4 regions of the Kosakonia sp. N21 genome follow, and region 1 is predicted to be linked to each of the others. Evidence: predicted binding sites of a transcription regulator. Region 1 holds the regulator's gene; each other region holds the start of a gene.
What was found. Region 1 encodes Fur, which represses iron uptake genes when iron is present. Its sites were predicted from a motif close to ATAATAATGAGAACNACTATCAA; they were not measured.
Positions count from the first base shown of each region.

Region 2: ACQ3G7_RS06535 (TonB-dependent receptor domain-containing protein) is a predicted target of Fur. The motif match lies at 1,972-1,994, and genes of this name have one in related genera.
Region 3: sodA (superoxide dismutase [Mn]) is a predicted target of Fur. The motif match lies at 1,699-1,721, and genes of this name have one in related genera.
Region 4: sufA (Fe-S cluster assembly scaffold SufA) is a predicted target of Fur. The motif match lies at 1,876-1,898, and genes of this name have one in related genera.

Region 1 covers NZ_JBOBHR010000002.1:123,588-127,019, reverse strand. Annotated here, with positions in the region: gene ACQ3G7_RS04385 (beta-N-acetylhexosaminidase) at 1-1,522, shown strand, start outside; gene fur (ferric iron uptake transcriptional regulator) at 1,619-2,065, opposite strand; gene fldA (flavodoxin FldA) at 2,354-2,884, opposite strand; gene ybfE (LexA regulated protein) at 3,048-3,329, opposite strand.
Region 2 covers NZ_JBOBHR010000002.1:597,024-600,455, forward strand. Annotated here, with positions in the region: gene ACQ3G7_RS06535 (TonB-dependent receptor domain-containing protein) at 1-1,854, opposite strand, end outside; gene ACQ3G7_RS06540 (Rdx family protein) at 2,079-2,360, shown strand; gene ACQ3G7_RS06545 (con-10 family general stress protein) at 3,389-3,432, opposite strand, start outside.
Region 3 covers NZ_JBOBHR010000012.1:80,235-83,666, reverse strand. Annotated here, with positions in the region: gene rhaR (HTH-type transcriptional activator RhaR) at 1-471, shown strand, start outside; gene rhaT (L-rhamnose/proton symporter RhaT) at 472-1,506, opposite strand; gene sodA (superoxide dismutase [Mn]) at 1,797-2,417, shown strand; gene kdgT (2-keto-3-deoxygluconate transporter) at 2,666-3,432, shown strand, end outside.
Region 4 covers NZ_JBOBHR010000005.1:241,549-244,980, reverse strand. Annotated here, with positions in the region: gene ACQ3G7_RS14270 (PilZ domain-containing protein) at 1-444, shown strand, start outside; gene ACQ3G7_RS14265 (alpha/beta fold hydrolase) at 474-1,247, opposite strand; gene ACQ3G7_RS14260 (CPCC family cysteine-rich protein) at 1,380-1,673, shown strand; gene sufA (Fe-S cluster assembly scaffold SufA) at 1,939-2,295, shown strand; gene sufB (Fe-S cluster assembly protein SufB) at 2,304-3,432, shown strand, end outside.

The DNA of each region.
Region 1 (3,432 bases):
TGAGATCCCCGGCCTGCCGGAGCTGACCGATATTGGTAGCAAACGTTGCCACGATCTGAGCGAAAAAACCTGCCTGTTGCCGCAACTGGGTTCTGGCCCGGACAGCAACAACAACGGGAGCGGTTTCTTTACCCGCGCGGATTACATCGAGATCCTGAAGTATGCTAAAGCCCGGCAGATTGAGGTCATTCCGGAAATCGATATGCCGGCCCATGCGCGTGCGGCAGTTATCTCTATGGAAGCCCGTTACGATCGACTGATGAAAGAGGGCAACGAGCAGGCCGCGGCGCAGTTCCGTTTGCTGGATCCAACGGATACCTCCAACACCACCGGGGTACAGTTTTATAACCGTACCGGCTACCTTAACCCTTGCCTCGACTCGTCACGCAATTTTGTCGACAAAGTGATCGGTGAAATCCAGCAGATGCATAAAGAAGCGGGCCTGCCGCTGCAAACCTGGCATTTTGGCGGCGATGAGGCAAAAAATATTTACCTCGGCGTTGGCTACACCGATCAGAAGAACCCGGAGGCGGGCAAGGGCATCATCGATAAGAGCAAGCAGGACAAACCGTGGGCGAAGTCGCAGGCGTGTCAGGCGATGATCAAAGACGGAAAAGTGACGGATGTTGAGCATCTTTCCAGCTATTTTGGCGTTGAAGTCAGCAAACAGGTGAAAGCCCGCGGCATTAATACGATGCAGGCCTGGCAGGATGGTCTGAAAGATGCCAAAGACGCGTCGGTATTCGCCACCGATCATGTCAACGTTAACTTCTGGGACACGCTCTACTGGGGCGGTTTTGACTCGGTTAATGACTGGGCAAACAAAGGGTTCCGCGTCATCGTTTCCAACCCGGATTATGTCTATCTCGATTTCCCGTATGAAGTGAACCCGCAAGAGAGCGGCTATTACTGGGGCACGCGCTTTAGCGACGAACGTAAGATCTTCAGTTTCGCGCCGGACAATATGCCGCAAAACGCCGAAACCTCGGTCGACCGGGATGGCAACCCCTTTACCGCGAAGTCAGATAAACCGTGGCCTGGGGCGTATGGCCTCTCCGCACAGTTGTGGAGCGAAGTGGTACGCACTGATAACCAGATGGAGTATATGATCTATCCGCGTCTGGTTGCGGTGGCGGAGCGCGCATGGCATCGCGCGGCCTGGGAGCAGGACTACAAAGCCGGGCGTGAGTATAAAGGCGGTGAAACGCACATGGTCGATGTTCGTGCTCTGGATAAAGACTGGACGCGCTTTGCCAACGTGTTAGGCAGTCGCGAGCTGGCAAAACTGGATAAAGCGGGTATTCATTACCGCCTGCCGGTGCCGGGTGCTCGCGTGGTGGGCGGCGTGCTTGAAGCCAACACCAGCTTCCCTGGCATGGTGGTGGAGTACTCTACCGACGGCGGCAAACACTGGCAGCGTTATAACGATAGCGCCCGCCCGCAGGTGAGTGGGGACGTGCAGGTGCGCACCGCCAGCCCGGACGGAAAACGCGTGAGTCGTGTGGACAGTGTCAAAGCGTGATTGCTATGCAAGCCGGATAGGGCGCAGCCTGCTGCTGTTATCCGGCAACTAAAAAAAAAGCCAACCGTCAGGTTGGCTTTTGCATATCAGAATGGATTATTTCGCGTCGTGCGCGCTTTCATCTTCGCGGCAGTCACCTTCAGCGCAGTGGCCATACAGGTAGAGACTGTGGTTCGTCAGACGAATGCCGTGTTTGGCGGCGATTTCACGCTGACGCGCTTCAATAGAATCATCACTGAATTCGATCACTTTGCCGCAATCGAGGCAAATCAGGTGATCGTGGTGATGTTGCTGGGTCAGTTCAAAAACGGACTTGCCGCCTTCGAAGTTATGACGGGTCACAATGCCGGCGTCATCGAACTGGTTCAATACACGGTAAACCGTAGCCAGGCCGATCTCTTCGCCCATGTCGATCAGTCGCTTGTATAAATCTTCCGCACTGACATGATGGTTATCCGGCTCCTGAAGAACTTCCAGGATTTTTAACCGAGGAAGCGTGACTTTCAGGCCGGCCTTCTTTAATGCGGTATTGTTGTCAGTCATGCGGAATCTGTCCTGTTGCTATACGATTCACTTCCTTAGCGGAAGTTATAGGAATGCACCTGGGATAATGCGTCTCATTATAGAACTGCCATGCCTAAATGAAAACTGCAAGCCCTCAAGTAAAGTAAGCTTATAAAACGTGGTGTCGCCGACAAAGTCCCGTGCGGCAGCCCAAGTTTAGCAGGGCTTATTGTACAGTGATGAATAAAAAAGTTAAAAATTTGTAGCAATTATTTCCATCGCTTGTACCTATTAATACGGCGCAACCCACAGGCTGCGCCGTAAACATCAGGCATTAATGATGTCGTCCAGGTGCAGCTCTTCCGAAACCTGCTTAACCCATTTCTGCACGCGTTCTGCGGTCAGTTCCGGCTGACGATCTTCATCAATCGCCAGACCCACAAAGTGATCATCATCCACCAGGCCTTTAGACGCTTCAAAATGGTAGCCAGCAGTCGGCCAGTGGCCCACGATGGTGGCGCCGCGCGGTTCAATGATGTCGCGGATAGTCCCCAGCGCATCACAGAAATATTCTGCGTAATCTTCCTGGTCGCCACAGCCGAACAGGGCGACTAACTTACCGTTGAAATCCACTTCTTCCAGCGTCGGGAAAAAGTCATCCCAGTCGCACTGCGCTTCGCCATAATACCAGGTTGGGATGCCGAGCAGCAGAATGTCATAGCCTTCGAGATCTTCTTTGCTGCTCTTGGCAATGTCATGAACATCGGCAACGTCTTTACCAAGCTGTTTTTGAATCATTTTCGCGATATTTTCGGTGTTGCCGGTATCGCTGCCGAAGAAAATGCCTGTAATTGCCATGAGTAAAATAACCTCTTGAAACTTAATGAGATGGTGGTGGCGTTTAGCCCACAGATAAGGGCAATCATAGCAGAACAGGGAAGCGCGCGGAAACAGCTATCGCGCCGGACTGCACTCTATGACACACGAAAAAAGGCGTAAAAGCGGTGATTCGGAGGATTCGCTATCCGCGTAAGGCGTTGAGCTGGGCCAGCAGCATTTCTTCAATAAGCTCGCTACGGCTCATTTCACGGGCATCCGCCAGCTCGTTTAACGCATCTACCGCTTCAACATTCAGTTTCAATTCAACGCGTTTGAGCCCGCGAACTTTATCGCGTTTTAGCTGGTTACGTTTGTTGATGCGCAACTGTTCATCGCGCGCGAGCGGGTTGGTCTTGGGTCGTCCCGGACGACGCTCATTCGCGAACAGATCTAGTGTCGTACGGTCCGTTTGTTCTTTAGCCATGGTTTAAGCAGCATACTACGGGAAAGACAAGCAATCGGGACGTTGCCCCGGGCTGAATAGCGCGCCATCATACATCAGCGCAACGGGCGCGCCAACGACCGGG
Region 2 (3,432 bases), 470 kb from region 1:
CGCGCTGACTTCACCGCCATAGATAAAGGCCTTATCGCGGTTTTCCGCCTGATAAGTGGTGTAGATATTGGAAGGAACGTTGGTGAATTTATCCGGGTTACCTGAACGAGTGTAACGGGTATAGGCGATAAAGTTTTTATAGCTGTTGTAGAACAGCGCCGTACGCAGCGTTACCCCGTCGGTGACGTCGCCCTTCATGCCCCATTCCAGGTTGTTGCTGGTTTCGGTTTTCAGATCGGTGTTGCCGATCAACGCATACTGCCCACGTCCGGCATAGCTTGAACCCAGGTTCCACGAGCCGTACAACTGGCTGGCGTTCGGGAACTCCGCCCCGCGCTTATATTGCAGGTAGGTCATCAGGCGCGGCGTGAGGTCGTACTGGAAGGTCAGCGACGGCAGCAACTGGGTGTCTGAATTTTTACCGTACAACGACGAGACGGACGACTCCGTCAGCACGCTGCTGTTGGTCGTCAGGCTGGAGAGGTTATCCGGTTTGGTGGACTGATGCACAACGCGCGCGCCAGGAATGATGGCGAAGTGGTGGCCATCTGCATCGAAGTTAATCTGATCCTGCACGAACCCGCCCACGGTGTAGCTGCGGCTGTTCGCTTCCGGCTGCATGATCACACTGAAGGCGCTCGGTACCGGCGACTGACTAAACGGGCGCTCGGTTTTGCTGGTACTGGCGTTAAAGCCTGCGCTCAGATCATGACGACCGAGCGTTTTCGCCAGCGCATTCTGAATGCCCCAGGTGTCGGTATCATAGTTGGAGTAGACCGTCTCCATGCTACCGGTGGTGCTGTCCGGCATCCAGGTGCGGTCATGCGCCTCGGTGTGCTGGTAGTAGACTTTGCTGGACATGCTATCGAGCCAGTCGTTCATTGGCGTCCAGTCATCTTTCAGGCTAACGCCCCAGCGCCGGGTCTGACTGGTTTGCTGCGCATCGCCGAGGATCGTGCTGCCGCTGCTGTTCCAGCTATCGTAGTGGGTGTGGTTGGTCTTGTGGTAATAATCCAGCGTCGCCGTCAGTTTGTGCGCCTCATTGGGCTGCCAGATGCCGGAGGCCATCATCGCATCGGAGTGCCAGTTCGCCGGATAAGCGTCCAGAGTGCCGCTGTTGTTACGGGTCTGCTGACCGTCGCGGCGGCTGTAGACAAAAATGCCGCGCAGGGTGTCGTCCCCGGCCGCGCCGGTTATGCCGTTGTGCCAGCTACGGTCGGCGGAGTCGTAATCGCTCTGGTAACCAAAGTAGGTCTCTTTCCCCTGACGCAGGTAGTCGTCGGCAGATTTCGGTTTAAAGGAGACGTTGCCGCCAATCGAGGTGTTGGCGTTATCCGTTGATGTCGCGCCGGACTGAATATCGACGCTACCGTACATATACGGATCGATGTAATCGCGGCCAATGCCGAAGGTGTTCAGGCCTGCGCGACTGACATAGCTGCGGCCGGTGGCATCGGGCTGTGGGATCCCATCAACATCAATGCCGACACGGTTGCTTTCCAGACCACGAATGTTATAGCCGGTGTAACCGCCGCGATCAAAGCCGCTTTTCCCGTTGCCGGAACCGCCGCTGGCGCCGGTGGCGCTGATCAACGGCTCATAGCGCATAATGGAGCCAAAATCTTTCGCGCCTTTATTTTGCAGATCCTGCGCGCTGACCGAATGGTCGCTCCCGGCTTTTAATACCGGCGCAGGCGCTGTGACGACCATCTCTTCAGCGGTATCTTGCTGGGAGTTGGCGGAAATTGTGGGGGTATCAGCCGCACTGGCGGAGGTCTGATACAGTGCTGCGAGTAGTGAAGTCACCAGCACACGCTTGCTAAAGCGAGGCCGGGAAAGTTGCGATGTATACATAGTTTTGCAAGCCCAGGTGTTATTAGTATCAGGCTCACTGCTTACTTCCAGTCGTACGTGGAATTGTGCCGTGTCCGCACCCGACACTGATGGCCAACTCTCATCTTATTGAGCCAGATAATAATGATAATAATTATCACTTGCAATAACTTAATTATTCTTCACATTCCTCCCCCTACATTGCCTACAATGGTTGTCTACTACGCGCTTACGGTGACGATAAAATGAGCAAACCCACCATTACTCTGCATTACTGCTCCCAGTGTAACTGGATGCTACGCGCCAGCTGGATGGCGCAGGAATTACTGCATACCTTCAGTACCGATCTCGATGCGGTCACCCTGAAGCCAGGCACCGGCGGGATTTTTGTTATCGATATTGACGGTCACGTTATCTGGGATCGCAAGCAGGATAGCGGTTTCCCCGATGCCGCAGAATTAAAACGCCGCGTACGCGACTACTGCTTCCCGGAAAAAACGCTGGGCCATGTGGAGAAAAGCATGTAAGGAGGGATAAGGCGCATGACAGCGCTTCGCGTCTCAGGCCCGTTGAAGTTCCCTCCTTTGCTAACACGCAGAAAATAGCCTGTTGCGTGGGCAACAAAAAGGTCGCCGTAGCGACCTTTTTGTTACTTTTTCACCGGTTGCGGCTTTTTATCGCCGGACTCGGGTGCGTTGTGTGGATCATCTTTTTCAACTTTCAGCACAGGATCCTCCCTATTGCCTTCCGTCCTTTGACTATAGATACCCACAGCGAAAAGAAGCCAGGCGGCAAACGAAAAAAAAACCGCTCAGTCAGAGCGGCTGCAAATGCGACACCAGGGTTTGGTAAAGTGTAGAACTGCATGAAATATAAACATTTTTTGGATAACTTCAATGCAATTACCATGAAAAAAATCATTCCAAATGATCGGTATATTTCATTACAACAAATTGTTTTATAAGGATATTCTTGTACACATTTTGCGAATGGTTAGCAGGCTCATTGTTAGTAACGAATATGCAATTGCATACCTTCAGGTACAGAGCGGATTTCCTGTCCCTGAGGGTGATTTTTTCGTCATTTCTCCGCAGAAGAAGAATGCGCTGTCAGCCTGGATTATCGGCCTTGCGCGTCTGTATCCGGTTAGCCATTTTGTTAACCAGACGCCGTTGGCTGGGGGTAAGATGAAGGGTTACTGCTGCCTCATTAATAAAAATAAGTGTTGATATCATTCTGTTAGGGTCGATATACAGGAAATTCTCACACCCTTCTATTGCCATTATATCGCTGGGGTTTTCTTCTTTATTTTCTCTCATCATTTTACTCAGGTTTTTATTTCATAGCACAGCAATGTACTCGTTGCGCTGATGAACAATAATCTTTGCAAAAGATTACCGTTGCATAATATTATGCGGGTCATCATATTTTAATTTCACAATAAAGAATCAGTTAACGTAATATCACTCTCACAATAACGAAGTAAACGAGCCGTTTCCGACCCGCTTGCTATTGACGTACCATTTCAATGATGACTGACCGTTATAAGCCACTGTCAGGACTCAGATTTACGTCCACCACCATGACTGTTTTTTCCAC
Region 3 (3,432 bases), on a different contig from region 1:
CGACAGGTCATTACGCAACTTGAGCACGAGAGCGCCAGGCCCGATCCCCTCGACAATCTCATGGCGGAAACGCTGTTTGCACAGCTGGTGTTGACGCTAAAACGCCACCGTTTCGCCACCGATAATCTTGCCGCCACCCACAGCGAAGCGCTGCTGGATAAGCTGATTACCGCGCTGTCCGGCAGCCTGAATCGCAGCTTTGTGCTGGAGCAGTTCTGTGAGCAGGAGCAGTGCAGCGAGCGGGCGCTGCGCCAGCAATTCCGCAGTCAGACCGGGATGACCATCAATCACTATTTGCGCCAGTTACGCATTTGCCATGCGCAGTATCTGTTGCAGCATTCCGAGCAGATGATCAGTGAGATTGCGATGCAGTGCGGGTTTGAAGACAGTAACTACTTTTCGGTGGTGTTTAGCCGGGAAGTGGGGATGACGCCAGGTCAATGGCGTCATCGTAGTCGGGTTGCCGCCTGATCAGTTAGCCATGCCGAGGCCAACGATATTGGCCGCGACAATGATCACCACGCAGCCCAGGCTCAACACGCTCACGGGGCGTCTGCCCGCATTGTTCCACTCTTTCAGCACCAGTCCAACAATACCGCCGCACAACACGTAGAAGCTCATGTGCAGCATCCAACTGATGTAGTCATACTGCGCCGGAATACGCGCGTGACCCCAGGCGTAGAAGAAGAACTGCAGATACCACATCAGACCGCCCAGCGCAGAGAGCAGGATGTTGCTGATAAGCAGTGGTTTTGCCAGCGAGAAGTCGGCTTTTACCGACAAGTTCTTCACTTTTGCCAGACGAATAAAGCAGAAGCCGAGGTTGACCAGCGCGCCGCCGCCCATGATCACCACATAGCTTGGCAACGCCGTATAGAGCGGATCGATACCCAGTGCCGCTGCGGCTTCGTGCATCGGTTTGGCGGCATTCATGGCAAAGGACATCCCGGCAGAGAAGACGCCGCACATGATGGCCAGCGCCAGCCCTTTTTTCAGGCTGAACTCTTCGGCCTTGATACCCATTTTGCGCTCTTTCAACTGGCCTGCACGGATGACGATAGCCACGCCGATAAGGGCAACCAGCACGCCCAGCAGCGTCATACGACCGCCTTCGGTGCCAATCAGCACAGAGAAGTTACCGTTGATGATCGGCGTCATCAGCGTACCGACAATCAGCGTTATGCCAATGGCGATACCAATGCCCATCGACATGCCCAGGTAGCGCATGGTCAGGCCATAGTTGATGTTACCGATCCCCCACATTGCGCCGAACAGGAACACCGGCAGCAGCGTGGAGGCATTAAACGAGCTGAAATAGGCCCAAAAATCCGGCAATAACAGCGCGCTGATTGTCCAGGGAAGGATCAGCCAGGAGACGATGCCGCCGACTGACCACATGGTTTCCCAGGACCAATGTTTCACCTTTTTAAACGGGGCATAGAAACAGGCTGCACTGGCTGCACCTATCAAATGCCATAAAATACCCATCGTAATCGCGTTACTCATTTTCAATCCTCTTTGTTTTTATCGCCGGGATACGAGCAGCCGACCCGATGAGTGTAAAAATCGGTCAGAGGATTAACCTTGAGGCGTTTGCCGCGTAACGGCGAGAGCTGGCAATCAGCGCGTTATGGAGGTGAGCAGCTTCACAGTTTCAATAACATAACCAAAAGTTATAACCTTATAAAAACTACGGCATTGATAAACATTTTCAATATCATTTAATTAACTATAATGAACCAACTGCTTACGCGGCGTTAACACAGTAGCCGCTTACACCTTTAATGGAGATGATTATGAGCTATACATTGCCTGCTCTGCCGTACGCGTATGATGCCCTTGAGCCGCACTTCGACAAACAAACGATGGAAATCCATCACACCAAACATCATCAGACTTATGTGAACAATGCAAACGCAGCGCTGGAAAGTCTGCCGGAGTTCGCAAATCTGTCTGCTGAAGAGCTGATCACCAAACTGGACCAGCTGCCGGCGGACAAAAAAACCGTTCTGCGTAACAACGCAGGCGGTCACGCGAACCATAGCCTGTTCTGGAAAGGTCTGAAAAAAGACACCACTCTGCAGGGTGACCTGAAAGCGGCAATCGAGCGTGATTTCGGTTCCGTAGATAATTTCAAAGCAGAATTCGAAAAAGCAGCAGCAACCCGCTTTGGTTCCGGCTGGGCCTGGCTGGTGCTGAAAGGCGACAAACTGGCGGTGGTTTCTACTGCAAACCAGGACTCCCCGCTGATGGGTGAAGCGATTTCCGGCGCCTCTGGCTTCCCGATCGTGGGTCTGGATGTGTGGGAACACGCTTACTACCTGAAATTCCAGAACCGCCGCCCGGACTACATCAAAGAGTTCTGGAACGTGGTGAACTGGGACGAAGCTGCTGCGCGTTTCGCGGCGAAAAAATAAGTCTGTTTCGTCACTCACCGTAAGGTGAGGCAAAACCCCCGCCAGGCGCTGCCGACGGGGGTTTTTTTATGTCGCTTTACATGAGTGCAGACAATAAAAACGATGATCCTAAAATAATGAAATATTGTTTCGTTATGCATGATTGATCACTTTTCTCACCGGAAACGGGTTCTAACATCACCTCATCGGCGCTGAGTGTTTTTTGCCCGGCGCAGCAAAATCAGACGGTTTTGACGACAGGTGAGAATATGCAAATCAAACGTGCAATAGAGAGAATTCCGGGCGGTATGATGCTGGTTCCCTTGTTCATCGGTGCGTTGTGCCACACCTTTGCGCCGGGAGCGGGGAAATATTTTGGCTCTTTTACCAACGGTATGATCACCGGTACGGTGCCGATTCTGGCGGTGTGGTTTTTCTGCATGGGGGCGTCGATCAAACTGAGCGCGACCGGTACGGTGCTGCGGAAATCCGGTACGCTGGTGGTCACCAAAATTGCCGTGGCATGGGTGGTTGCGGCGGTGGCGTCGCGCGTGATCCCGGCGCACGGTGTTGAAGTCGGATTTTTTGCCGGGCTGTCGACGCTGGCGCTGGTGGCCTCGATGGATATGACCAACGGCGGGCTTTATGCGTCGATCATGCAGCAATACGGCACGAAAGAGGAAGCCGGGGCGTTTGTGCTGATGTCGCTGGAGTCCGGCCCGTTGATGACGATGATTATTCTCGGTACTGCGGGTATCGCCTCGTTTGAGCCGCATGTGTTTGTCGGCGCGGTATTGCCCTTCCTGGTGGGGTTCGCACTGGGTAACCTTGATCCGGAACTGAGGGAATTCTTTAGCAAGGCGGTGCAGACGCTGATCCCGTTCTTTGCTTTCGCATTGGGTAACACCATCGATTTAAGTGTGATTGCACAAACCGGGCTGTTGGGCATTTTGTTAGGTCTGGCAGTGATTGTGATCACCGGCATTCCGCTGATTCTCGCCGATAAACTGCTTGGTGGCGGGGATGGAACCGCCGG
Region 4 (3,432 bases), on a different contig from region 1:
AATGAGCGGCTGGATGGTAGGGGTTACCCGGCGGGTAAACAGGGTGGGCAACTCTCTTCGCTGGTGCGTCTGTTATCGGTTATTAAAGCGATTAATAAGCTGACTAACGCGCGTAATGGCGCGCCTCCCCGAACGCCGTTGGCGGCCTGCCGCCACATTTACCAGGCAGACAGCGAGTATGATCGCGAGATCATCGTCGAGTATTTGCAGGTCTACGGGTTTTACCCGATAGGCAGTCTGGCGAAATACGCGGGTGGTTTCCTGGCCTGGATTATGGATGTCGACCGCAAAGGTAAACCGGGCGTGGTGCATATTGTCAAAAATCTGCGCTTTCCTGAAAGCAATATCAGCAGCGTGGTGTCGGGAAGCGACTTAGCGCAAATCGGTGTGCTGGAGGACATTGTTGATCCGGCAGATTACGGCCTGAACGTGATTAAGCTCTAGGCCGTTATCTGCGGCGGGTAACCGTTTTGTTACCCGTACTGCCTCAGGAAATCGACAATCAGTTGCGTCACCACTTCCGGGTTTTCACGGTTACTGATATGTGCGGCATTGGGGATCAGGGTGAAGTCACAACCTAATCTTTCCGCCATCAGCCGTCCTTCGGTGACAGGACGAGGTAAATCGAGCGCCCCGGTGGCAACGTGCGTCGGGCAGGTGATGGTCTCCAGTAAAGCCAGGCGATTCGGGCGGCCGAAAATCAGTTTGCCCAGCGGCACAATGCTGGTGCGTAAGGGTTCGGAACGTAGTGCGGAGAGCGAGGCGGTGAGCTGTTGGGTATCTTCCGGCCTGGCATATCTGGAGTAGAATTGCGCAACCGCATATTCGAGTAGCGGCACGGGAATACTGCCCAGCGAGTTGATGGTATCTAACATCATGAAATAGCGGTCTTTTGCCGCTTGCGTCTCATCGCCCACAAACGTGTCAAACAACATCAATGCCTTGACTCTTTCCGGGGCGGCGGCGGCCAGTTCGGCACCCCACATTCCGCCAACGGATAAACCCACCACGGCAAATTCATGGATGCCGAGCGCGTCCATCAAGACTAAATGATCGTTGGCGATGTCGGCCATGGACGATGTCGATGCGGGCAGGTCCGGCGACTGCCCGTGGCCCCATAAATCCGTCGCAATAACGCGGAAATATTTGGTCAGCGTGTCAATTTGCGGTGACCACATGGATTTATCAAACAGGTAGCTGTGGCCTAATAAAACGGGAAATCCTGTACCTGTATCTGAATACGACATCATTGACTGCGTCATCACCAATACTCTCCGTGTTTGATGGCCCAGTGCATCGGGCTCGGGTAATTAACAACGATTATCATAGCTGAGTTATTAACCAGCGGTGAAGACGGTAAAATCCCATTCTGCTGTGTTATGGCAGGCAAAAAATGCGGCCAGGGAATAAAACAGGAAACTAATGGATTTGTTTGCGATTGGGAGGATGACCCTGTCCAGACAAATTATCCGGATCTGACCGACGGTGCGAATTGTCAAAGCCTCATTGAAGCAAAAAACATCTACCTAAAAGAGGGAAAGCCTTCGTGGATTATATTCAGGAACCGGAAAAGATATTGTCACCCGCGGTGGCACCCGTGCCTTTGCTCCCTGTTTTGTGATGCCGCTAACCTTTTGAAATGCAGAAAGCTTTCTGGGGCAAAGAATTTTTAAAATCCTATCTCAAAAATAGGTATTGCCTATACATCTTTTCTTTTTCACCGGCTTACCCGCCATGGCTTGCCTAAAGTCATTATTTATCAATTTATTAAACAATTTTTTACCTGGCTGTAAAGCCTTTCCGCAGAGTCTATGCTTATAGCAAGTGCCGAAAAAAGGGGCTGGCGGGGAATAACCCTGCGGAATACGGGTTGAAGTGATAATCATTATCACTAACATAGCATTATGCTCTTCAGATCTGGTGACGTGAGGTAAAGCGATGGAATCATTTAATCCGCAAGATTTTGCATGGCGCGGGCTGACCATGACGCCGGCGGCCGCAGAACATATCCGTGCGCTGGCCAGTAAACAGGCGGGTGTACTTGGCGTTCGGCTTGGCATTAAGCAGACCGGCTGTGCCGGTTTCGGTTATGTATTAGATACCGTAATGGAGCCGACGGCCGACGATTTACTGTATGAGTCTGATGGCGCGCGTCTCTACGTACCCTTGCAGGCGATGCCGTTCATCGACGGCACCGAAGTGGATTATGTACGTGAAGGGTTAAATCAGATCTTCAAATTTCATAACCCAAAAGCCCAGCATGAATGCGGCTGCGGCGAAAGTTTTGGGGTATAGGCGGTACTATGTCTCGTAATACTGAAGCAACTGACGATGTCAAAATCTGGACCGGCGGCAACCTCAATTATAAAGAGGGCTTTTTTACCCGGTTGAGCACCGATGAGCTGGCTAAAGGCATCAATGAAGATGTGGTGCGGGCGATCTCGGCAAAACGTAACGAACCTGAGTGGATGCTTGAATTCCGACTGAATGCTTATCATGCATGGCTGGAGATGGAAGAGCCGCACTGGTTGAAAGCGCACTACGATAAACTCGATTACCAGGATTACAGCTATTACTCTGCGCCCTCTTGCGGTAATTGCGACGACACCTGCGCATCCCAGCCGGGGGCGGTTCAGCAAACCGGCGCTAATGCCTGGCTGACAGAAGAGGTGGAAGAGGCTTTCAACCAGCTCGGCGTTCCGGTGCGTGAAGGCAAGGAAGTGGCGGTGGACGCCATTTTTGACTCGGTATCGGTAGCGACCACCTACCGGGAAAAATTGTCTGAACAGGGCATCATTTTCTGCTCCTTTGGCGAAGCGATCCACGATCACCCTGAATTGGTGAAAAAGTACCTTGGCACTGTCGTTCCTTCCAACGACAACTTTTTTGCCGCGCTGAATGCCGCCGTCGCCTCTGACGGTACCTTTATCTACATTCCGAAAGGCGTGCGTTGCCCGATGGAGCTGTCGACCTATTTCCGCATTAATGCCGAAAAAACCGGACAGTTCGAACGTACCATTCTGGTCGCGGATGAAGGCAGTTACGTCAGCTATATTGAAGGCTGCTCAGCGCCGGTGCGCGACAGTTACCAGCTTCATGCCGCGGTGGTGGAAGTGATCATCCATCGAGACGCCGAAGTGAAATATTCGACGGTGCAAAACTGGTTCCCCGGGGATAACAACACCGGCGGGATCCTCAACTTTGTTACCAAACGCGCCCTGTGCGAGGGCGACAACAGCAAAATGTCGTGGACCCAGTCCGAAACCGGATCGGCCATCACCTGGAAATACCCCAGTTGCATCCTGCGCGGCGATAACTCCATTGGCGAGTTCTTCTCGGTGGCGCTGACCAGCGGGCATCAGCAGGCGGACACCGGCACCAAGATGATCCACATCGGTAAGAACACCAAATCGACGATTATCTCGAAAGGGA